One region of the Streptomyces sp. NPDC051173 genome, then DNA from elsewhere that is predicted to be linked to it. Evidence: riboswitches for the same ligand, from Rfam matches in the RefSeq annotation. Region 1 holds a riboswitch; each other region holds the start of a gene.
What was found. Region 1 has a riboswitch for thiamine pyrophosphate ahead of thiC (phosphomethylpyrimidine synthase ThiC). Riboswitches for the same ligand answer to the same signal wherever they lie in the genome.
Positions count from the first base shown of each region.

Region 2: linked by a shared signal. The riboswitch ahead of thiO (glycine oxidase ThiO) and the one ahead of thiC (phosphomethylpyrimidine synthase ThiC) in region 1 are both predicted to bind thiamine pyrophosphate.
Region 3: linked by a shared signal. The riboswitch ahead of AB0435_RS04895 (thiamine ABC transporter substrate-binding protein) and the one ahead of thiC (phosphomethylpyrimidine synthase ThiC) in region 1 are both predicted to bind thiamine pyrophosphate.

Region 1 covers NZ_JBFBBD010000001.1:75,460-78,708, reverse strand. Annotated here, with positions in the region: gene AB0435_RS00350 (YibE/F family protein) at 1-1,023, opposite strand, end outside; TPP riboswitch at 1,086-1,225, shown strand; gene thiC (phosphomethylpyrimidine synthase ThiC) at 1,219-2,991, shown strand; gene AB0435_RS00340 (NUDIX hydrolase) at 3,137-3,249, opposite strand, start outside.
Region 2 covers NZ_JBFBBD010000022.1:75,992-79,240, forward strand. Annotated here, with positions in the region: gene AB0435_RS15000 (FAD-dependent oxidoreductase) at 1-1,037, opposite strand, end outside; TPP riboswitch at 1,270-1,382, shown strand; gene thiO (glycine oxidase ThiO) at 1,380-2,558, shown strand; gene thiS (sulfur carrier protein ThiS) at 2,555-2,794, shown strand; gene AB0435_RS15015 (thiazole synthase) at 2,804-3,249, shown strand, end outside.
Region 3 covers NZ_JBFBBD010000005.1:36,992-40,240, reverse strand. Annotated here, with positions in the region: gene AB0435_RS04905 (phosphatidate cytidylyltransferase) at 1-64, shown strand, start outside; gene rlmN (23S rRNA (adenine(2503)-C(2))-methyltransferase RlmN) at 153-1,259, shown strand; TPP riboswitch at 1,329-1,433, shown strand; gene AB0435_RS04895 (thiamine ABC transporter substrate-binding protein) at 1,429-2,511, shown strand; gene AB0435_RS04890 (iron ABC transporter permease) at 2,601-3,249, shown strand, end outside.

The sequences.
Region 1 (3,249 bases):
GCGCCAACTCGCGCTCGGATCAGCCTCCTTCAGCTCCCACACCGCCGACGTCTGCGTCACCGTGACGTCGTCGAGCACACCCAGGGAGCCGATGATGATCCCGGCGAGCAGCAGGCCGCGGATCTCGATCTCCGGATAGAGGCCGTGCACCAGGCCGGTCTGGTCGTCGGTGTCGCCCGTCAGGTGCGCCCACTGCGTGAACAGCGCGCCGAGCAGCCCGATGAGCATCAGGGACGTGAGCGTGCCGACGACCGCCACGGACGTCCGCGCGTTGAGGCCGTGACACATGTACAGCGCGATCAGCATGATCGCGCTGCCGCCGACCACGGCCACCAGCAGCGGGTCGGAACCGTGCAGGATCGCCGGGAGGATGAACATCGTCAGCACGCCGAAGCTGACCACCAGCGCGACCAGCGCGAAGACCCCGCGCAGCCGGCCGACCACCACGACGGCCAGCGCGAACAGTCCGGCGAGCAGCGCCATGGGCAGCGTCCGGTCCACGTCGGTGACCGCGTACTGGAGGTTCTCGGGTGCCTTCGGCGCGTACGCCAGGAGGACCTCCTGGCCCACCGTGTAGTGGCGCGAGGCGCTCGGCTGCACGAGCTCGGTGAAGGTGCGGCCCTTGTCCGGGCCCGAGGTGACCTCGATCTCCGACTTCTCGCACGGCCCCTGCGCCGCCGGCGGGCCGCCGCCCGGCTGCGGGGACTGCTGCTGCGGCGTGGCACCCGCCTTGGCGCAGTCGATCTCCTCGATCTTCACCACCCGCCCCGACCGCGTCTGCTGGTCGAGGCCGAGGCCGGAGTGCTTGTGGGGAGGCGCGCCGCCCGGCCACATCACGATCAGCCCCGCGAGCACCGCGACGGCGAAGGGGATGAGCACGGCCGCGATCACCTTGCGCAGGTGCGCGGAGACGGGCGTGGGCGGTCCGTGGCTGTGCGAGTGGCCGTGGGAGTGCCCATGGGCATGCCCGTGGGATCTCGGGCGGGGGACGTCGGCGGGGGCTTGCGGTTCCGTGGGGGTCACGCCCCGCATCATCGCAACCCCCTCTGGTCCTCCGGACGGGGGAAGCGCTAGCGTGGTGGCACCTTTGCAATCGCGGGAGCTCGGAGCACCGGGCTGAGAGGGCGCTGACCTCCGTACGGCTGGCACGTACGGGAATCGCTGCGTCGACCGCCGAACCTGTTACCGGGTAATGCCGGCGTAGGGAGTTCTGGTCTCATGACCTCGCAGGATGCACGCACGTCCGAAACCGGTCCCATCGGCTGGCACAAGGACTACGTGACCGGCTCGCGGCCGGACCTCAGGGTTCCGGTGCGGCGGGTGCATCTCACCAACGGGCAGGACGTACGGCTGTACGACACCTCCGGCCCGTACACCGACCCGGCCGTCGAGACGGACGTCCGCCGTGGCCTCCTGCCGCTGCGGGAGAGCTGGATCATCGGCCGCGGCGACACCGAGGAGTACGCGGGGCGCCCGATGCGCCCCGAGGACGACGGCCTCAAGCACACCTCTCCGCGCGGGGGGCTGAAGAACCTCGACGCGGTCTTCCCCGGCCGCCCGCGCCAGCCCCGCCGGGGCCGGTCCGGCGCCGCGGTGACCCAGCTCGCGTACGCCCGGCGGGGTGAGATCACCGAGGAGATGGAGTACGTGGCCCTCCGGGAGAACGTCTCCCCGGAGACCGTCCGCGAGGAGATCGCGGCCGGCCGGGCCGTGCTCCCCGCCAATGTGAACCACCCGGAGATCGAGCCGATGATCATCGGCAAGAAGTTCCTGGTCAAGGTGAACGCCAACATCGGCAATTCCGCCGTCACCTCCTCGATCGAGGAGGAGGTCGAGAAGATGACCTGGGCGACCCGCTGGGGCGCCGACACGGTCATGGACCTCTCGACCGGCCGCAACATCCACACCACCCGCGAGTGGGTGCTGCGCAACTCCCCCGTGCCGATCGGCACCGTGCCGCTCTACCAGGCCCTGGAGAAGGTCGACGGCAAGGCCGAGGAGCTCACCTGGGAGATCTACAAGGACACGGTCATCGAGCAGGCCGAGCAGGGCGTGGACTACATGACCGTCCACGCGGGCGTGCTGCTGCGCTACGTCCCGCTGACGGCGCGCCGCAAGACCGGCATCGTCTCGCGCGGCGGCTCGATCATGGCCGCCTGGTGCCTGGCGCACCACAAGGAGTCGTTCCTCTACGAGAACTTCGAGGAGCTCTGCGAGATCCTCGCCTCGTACGACGTGACGTACTCCCTCGGCGACGGCCTGCGCCCCGGTTCCATCGCGGACGCCAACGACGAGGCGCAGTTCGCCGAGCTGAGGACGCTGGGCGAGCTCAACACGATCGCCAAGCGGCACAACGTGCAGACGATGATCGAGGGCCCGGGCCATGTCCCGATGCACAAGATCAAGGAGAACATCGACCTCCAGCAGGAGATCTGCGAGGAGGCGCCGTTCTACACGCTCGGCCCGCTGACGACCGACGTCGCGCCCGCGTACGACCACATCACCTCGGGCATCGGCGCGGCGATGATCGCCTGGTGGGGTACGGCGATGCTCTGCTACGTCACGCCCAAGGAGCACCTGGGCCTGCCGGACCGCGATGACGTCAAGACCGGTGTGATCACGTACAAGATCGCGGCCCACGCGGCGGACCTCGCCAAGGGGCACCCGGGCGCGCAGGAGTGGGACGACGCGCTGTCCGACGCCCGCTTCGAGTTCCGCTGGGAGGACCAGTTCAACCTGGCGCTCGACCCGGACACGGCACGCGCCTTCCACGACGAGACGCTGCCGGCGGAGCCCGCGAAGACGGCGCACTTCTGCTCGATGTGCGGGCCCAAGTTCTGCTCCATGAAAATTAGCAGAAGCATCACAGAGCAGTTCGCTCCTGACCTGGCAGGTCCGGCCAGTGACAAGGAGATCGAGGCGGGGATGCTGGAGAAGTCCAAGGAGTTCGCGGCGGCGGGGAACCGGGTCTACCTGCCGTTGGCGGAGTAGGTTCGACAACCTGGCGGAGGGGGCTCCGTCGTTGGGCCCCCTCCGTAGATGCGATCTTCCTGGCTTGTGCTGATCACGCCCAAGTGGGCGTGCGCTGACCTCGGGTGCGCTTGCGTTGTCGGCTGTGCTGCCGTCCCGCTGTCCGCTACGCGGGAACGCCGTGTTCGAGGTACTGAGTTTGGGCCTGTCCGCGGGCCTTGATCGCCTGCTTCACGCGACGTGCCAGCCTCGGGATCAAGAGCTCGTCGAGGGCGTCCA
Region 2 (3,249 bases), on a different contig from region 1:
ACCTCGCCGCGCACCCAGCACACCGTCCAGGCGGCGCCCGTCGGGTCGCCGCGCCAGATGAGCTCGTCGCCCTCGACGTGGTGGCCCGCGTACTGCACGAACCTCCCGAACTGCTCGGACCAGAAATACGGCACCGGGTCGTAGACCGGCCCCTCGGCCGTGCCGTGCACGATGTTCCCGGCGACCGTGCGCGGGCCCTGGAGGGCGTTGTCCCAGTGGTGGACCAGGAGCCGCTCGCCGTAGCGGGCGGACGGGAAGGACGCGCAGTCGCCGACCGCGTAGACACCGGGCACGGAGGTGCGCAGCCGGTCGTCGGTGAGCACCGAGCGGTCGGCGGCCAGCTCGACGCCCGAGCCCTCCAGCCACTCCGTCGCCGGGCGGGCGCCGATGCCGACGAGCACGGCGTCCGCGGGCAGCCGGGTGCCGTCGGCCAGCACCACGGCGCCGGGCTCCACGGCGGCCACGCGCGCGCCGGTGAGCAGGCGGGCGCCGCTGTCGGCGTACCAGGCGGCCATGTGGGCGGCGACCTCGGCGGGCAGGGCTCCGGCCAGCGGCCGGTCCGCTGCCTCGACGACGGTCACCCGGCAGCCCGCCTCGCGCGCGGCGGTGGCGAACTCCGCGCCGATCCACCCGGCGCCGACCGCCACCACGTCGCGCTGCCCGGCGAGCACCGGGCGCAGCCGCTCCGCGTCGTCCAGGGTGCGCAGCAGGTGCACGCCCGGCATGCCCGCGCTGCCGGGCAGTTCGACGGGCTGCGCGCCGGTGGCGATGACCAGCACGTCGTACGGGACGGGCCCCTCGGAGGTGTCCAGCAGGTGCTCGTCGGCCCGCAGCCGGGTGACCTCCCGGCCGAGTTCGAGGTCTATGCCGAGGGAGGCGAAGTCCACCTCGAAGGCGGACCCCTCCGCCTTGCCCAGCAGCACGGCCTTGGAGAGCGGCGGCCTGTCGTAGGGCCGGTGGGGCTCGGCGCCCAACAGGGTGATCGTGCCGGTCCAGCCCTGCTCGCGCAGGGCGACGGCGGTCTGCACCCCGGCCATTCCGGCGCCGACGATGACGGCGCGCCGGTCACTGGTGGTCTGCGGTTCGTTCCGGTGCTCGCTCACCCGATCAACTCTAGGGCGGCGGCCGGTCCTGACCGGAGCACCGCGTAGCGAGACCTCTGACACAACGTCATGGTGTTTGGCGCGCCCCGGCGCCGCGCACGCCCCCCTCGGCCGCCTCCGTCCGGCCTTCCGGACGGTTCGCGGCGCGTACTAGGGTGGCCGCTGTACAAGCACTCGCGGGAGCCCGGACGGACCGGGCTGAGAGGGAGGCTGGCCGGCCTCCGACCGTACGAACCTGATCCGGGTCATGCCGGCGAAGGGAGGGGCTGGACGCCCATGCACGCGTCTTCAACAGCGTCACCGGGGACGTACGACGTCCTCGTGGTCGGCGGCGGTGTCATCGGTCTGGTCACGGCGTGGCGTGCCGCGCAGCGTGGCCTGCGCACCGCCGTCGCGGATCCCGCGCCGGGCGGCGGCGCGGCCGGGGTGGCGGCCGGGATGCTGGCCGCGGTGACCGAGCTGCACTACGGCGAGCAGGAGCTGCTCGCGCTCAACCTGGCGTCCGCGCGGCGCTACCCGGACTTCACGGCGGAGCTGGAGGAGGCGAGCGGCCAGGACACCGGCTACCGCGCCTGCGGGACCCTCGCCGTCGCCCTCGACGCCGACGACCGGGCCCACCTGCGGGAGCTGCACGCCCTGCAGCAGCGGTGCGGGCTGGACGCCCAGTGGCTGTCGGGGCGCGAGTGCCGCCGGCTGGAGCCGATGCTCGCACCGGGCGTGCGCGGCGGCGTGCGCGTGGACGGCGACCACCAGACCGACCCCCGGCGGCTCGCCGGGGCCCTGCTGACGGCCTGCGGACGGGCGGGGGTCACCTTCCACCGCACGGAGGCCGTACGGCTGCTGCTCTCCGGCGACCGGGCCACCGGCGCCGAGCTCGCCGACGGCACCCGCCTACGGGCCGGCCGGACCGTGCTCGCGGCGGGCAGCCGCAGCGGTGCCCTCGCGGGCGTGCCCGAGCACGTCCTGCCGCCGGTGCGCCCGGTCAAGGGCCAGGTCCTGCGGCTGCGCGTGCCCGACGCCTACGCGCCCTTCCTGTCGCGGACCGTGCGGGCGGTCGTGCGCGGCGGCCACGTCTATCTGGTGCCGCGCGAGAACGGCGAGCTGGTCGTCGGCGCGACCACCGAGGAGCTCGGCTGGGACACCACCGTCACCGCAGGCGGCGTCTACGAGTTGCTGCGCGACGCCCATGAGCTGGTGCCCGGCATCACCGAGCTGCCCCTGGTGGAGACACGCGCCGGGCTGCGCCCAGGCTCGCCCGACAACGCCCCGCTGCTGGGCCCCACGGCCCTGCCCGGCCTGCTCGTCGCCACCGGCCACTACCGCAACGGCGTGCTCCTCACGCCGCTGACCGGCGACGTGATGGCCGAGGCGCTGACCACCGGACGGCTGTCGGACGAGGCCCGCCCGTTCTCTCCCCTCCGCTTCTCGCACACGCTCCAGGAGCTGCCCGTATGAACCCCATGGACCCCACCGACAGCCCCGAGGCCCACATCGGCATCAGCCTCAACGGCGAGAGCCGCTCGGTGCCCCGGGGCCTGACCCTCGACATCCTGGTGGGCACTCTGACCACCGCGCACAGCGGCGTCGCGGCCGCCCTCAACGAGGCCGTCGTACCGCGCGGCCAGTGGCCCGGCACCACGCTCGGCGAGGGCGACCGCGTCGAGGTCCTCACCGCGGTGCAGGGAGGCTGATCAGTCCTCATGGCAGACGATCTGCTCACCATCGCCGGCACGGCCTTCACGTCCCGCCTGATCATGGGCACGGGCGGCGCGCCCAGCCTGGACGTCCTGGAGCGCGCGCTGCTCGCCTCCGGCACGGAGCTCACCACCGTCGCGATGCGCCGGCTGGCCACGAACGTACGGGGCTCGGTGCTGTCGCTGCTGGCCCGGCACGACATCCGGGTCCTGCCGAACACTGCGGGCTGCTACACCGCCGGGGAGGCCGTGCTCACCGCCCGCCTGGCCCGGGAGGCGCTCGGCACCGACTGGGTCAAGCTCGAAGTGATCGCCGACGAGCGCACGCTGCTGCCCGACCCGGTCGAGCTGCTGGAAGCGGCGGAGATCCTGGTCGACGACGGCTTCACGGTCCTGCCGTACACCAACGACGACCCGGTGCTCGCCCGCCGTCTGGAGGACGTCGGCTGCGC
Region 3 (3,249 bases), on a different contig from region 1:
CTCCCTGCTGCCCACCGCCCCGGTGGTGTGGCTGCTGATGGTGGTCTTCGTCGGCAGCGCATAGGGCTCCGGCCTGCGCTTTCCTCGGTGAGGGGCTCGTTGTCCACAGGACGGCGGGCCCCTCTCCGCACGTCTGCGACACTGGTAGGACCATGCCTGCACCTGGAGAACTCACTTTCGTCGCGCCGCGCGGGGCCAAGCAGCCCCCGCGGCACCTTGCCGACCTCTCGCCCGCCGAGCGCCGCGAGGCGGTTGCCGCGATCGGCGAGAAGCCGTTCCGCGCGAAGCAGCTGTCGCAGCACTACTTCGCCCGGTACGCGCACGACCCCGCGGCATGGACCGACATCCCCGCCGCCTCCCGCGAGAAGCTCGCGGCCGAGCTGCTGCCCGAGCTGATGAGTGTCGTCCGGCACATCTCGTGCGACGACGACACCACCCGCAAGACCCTCTGGCGGCTGCACGACGGCAAGCTGGTGGAGTCGGTGCTGATGCGCTACCCCGACCGGGTCACCATGTGCATCAGCTCCCAGGCCGGCTGCGGGATGAACTGCCCGTTCTGTGCCACGGGCCAGGCCGGGCTCGACCGCAATCTGTCGGCCGCCGAGATCGTGCACCAGATCGTGGACGGCATGCGCGCGCTGCGCGACGGCGAGGTGCCCGGCGGGCCCGCGCGCCTGTCCAACATCGTCTTCATGGGCATGGGCGAGCCGCTCGCCAACTACAAGCGGGTCGTCGGCGCCATCCGCCGGCTCACCGACCCTGAGCCCGACGGCCTCGGCATCTCCCAGCGCGGCATCACCGTCTCCACCGTCGGCCTGGTCCCCGCGATGCACCGCTTCGCCGACGAGGGCTTCAAGTGCCGCCTCGCGGTCTCGCTGCACGCGCCCGACGACGAGCTGCGCGACACCCTGGTGCCGGTCAACACCCGCTGGAAGGTCCGCGAGGTCCTCGACGCCGCCTGGGAGTACGCGGAGAAGTCGGGCCGCCGCATCTCCATCGAGTACGCCCTGATCCGTGACATCAACGACCAGGCGTGGCGCGGTGACCTGCTCGGCCGGCTCCTCAAGGGCAAGCGCGTGCACGTCAACCTCATCCCGCTCAACCCCACCCCGGGCTCGAAGTGGACGGCCTCCCGGCCGGAGGACGAGCGGGCGTTCGTCCAGGCGATCGCCGCGCACGGCGTGCCGGTGACCGTCCGCGACACCCGTGGCCAGGAGATCGACGGCGCGTGCGGACAGCTGGCGGCGGCCGAGCGCTGAGCGTGGCCCCGGTGCGGCACTGATACGGTGCCTTCGCGCATCCGAGCGCACAGACGAACGCACAAATGAACAATCCGACAGGGGAGCGCGAGAGCGCTGAGAGTGCGGCACGGGCCGCAGACCCTCGGACCTGATCCGGGTCATACCGGCGTAGGGAGTCAGACGCACCATGAACACCAACCTCCGGCGTGCCCTCGGCGCGGCGGCCGCCGTCGCGCTCGGCCTGCCCGCCCTGGCCGCCTGCGGCTCGGGCGGCTCCGACAAGGCCGACGGCAAGACCGTCACCCTGGTCTCGCACGACTCGTTCCAGATCTCGGACAGCGTGCTCAAGGACTTCGAGAAGCAGAGCGGCTACACCGTCAAGACGGTCAAGAGCGGTGACGCCGGAGCGGCCGTCAACCAGGCGATCCTCTCCGCCAGGCACCCCCAGGGCGACGTCTTCTTCGGCGTCGACAACACCCTCCTGTCGCGTGCCCTGGACAAGGACCTCTTCACGCCGTACGAGGCCAAGGGCCTGGACCGCGTCCCCAAGGACCTCCAGCTCGACGCCGCGCAGCACCGCGTCACCCCGATCGACACCGGCGACATCTGCGTCAACTACGACCGCGCGTATTTCGCCGACCACAAGCTGGCCCCGCCGCAGTCCTTCGACGACCTGGTCAAGCCGGAGTACAAGAACCTCCTGGTGACGGAGAACTCCGCGACGTCCTCGCCCGGCCTGGCCTTCCAGCTCGGCAGCATCGCGAAGTACGGCGACGCCGGCTGGCAGGACTACTGGAAGAAGCTCAAGGCCAACGGCGTCGAGGTGGTCGACGGCTGGGAGCAGGCGTACAACCAGCGCTTCTCCGGATCCGCCGCGGGCCGCAAGGCCAAGGGCGACAAGCCGCTGGTCGTCTCCTACGCCTCCAGCCCGCCCGCCGAGGTGATGGACGTGAAGCCGGAGCCGAAGGAGGCCCCGACCGGCGTCGCGACCGGCACGTGCTTCCGCCAGATCGAGTTCGCCGGACTGCTGTCCGGCGCGAAGAACACCGAGGGCGGCAAGGCGCTGATCGACTTCCTGCTGGGCAAGAAGTTCCAGGAGGACATGCCGCTGACCATGTTCGTCAAGCCCGCCGCCCAGGACGCCGCGCTGCCGGAGCTGTTCACCAAGTACGGCGCGAAGGTCACCGACCCCGCGACGCTCGCCCCCGAGAAGATCGCCAAGAACCGCGAGCAGTGGGTCAAGGCATGGTCCTCGATCGTCCTGAAGTAGCCGTCACGGAGAAGCCGCCCCAGGGCCCGCTGGCCGCCTCCGGGCGGTCCCGGCGGTCCTTCCGGCCGACGGCGGTGCGGCTCGGCCTGATGGCCGTGCCGCTCGCCTTCTTCGGGGTCTTCTTCGCCTACCCCGTCGCCGCGATCGTCTCCCGCGGGCTCAAGGACGGCGGGCACTGGCAGTTCGGCCGCATCGGCGAGGTCGTCACCGACCCCGCCATCGGCCACGTCCTGTGGTTCACCACCTGGCAGGCCCTCGCCTCCACCGCGCTGACCCTCGCCCTCGCGCTCCCCGGCGCGTATGTCTTCGCGCGTTTCGACTTCCCCGGCAAACAGCTGCTGCGGGCCGTGGTCACCGTGCCCTTCGTCCTGCCGACCGTCGTCGTCGGCTCGGCGTTCCTGGCGCTGCTCGGGCGCGGCGGGCTTCTGGACGAGCTGTGGGGCGTGCGCCTGGACACCACGGTGTGGGCGATCCTCCTCGCCCACGTCTTCTTCAACTACGCCGTGGTCGTACGGACCGTCGGCGGCCTCTGGGCGCAGCTCGACCCGCGCCAGGAGGAAGCGGCGCGGGTGCTGGGAGCCGGCCGGTTCACCGCCTGGCGGCGGGTGACGCTGCCCGCCCTGACGCCCGCCGTGGCCGCCGCGGCGCTGATGGTCTTCCTCTTCACCTTCACCTCCTTCGGCGTCGTGCAGATCCTGGGCGGCCCGCGCTACTCCACGCTGGAAGTGGAGATCTATC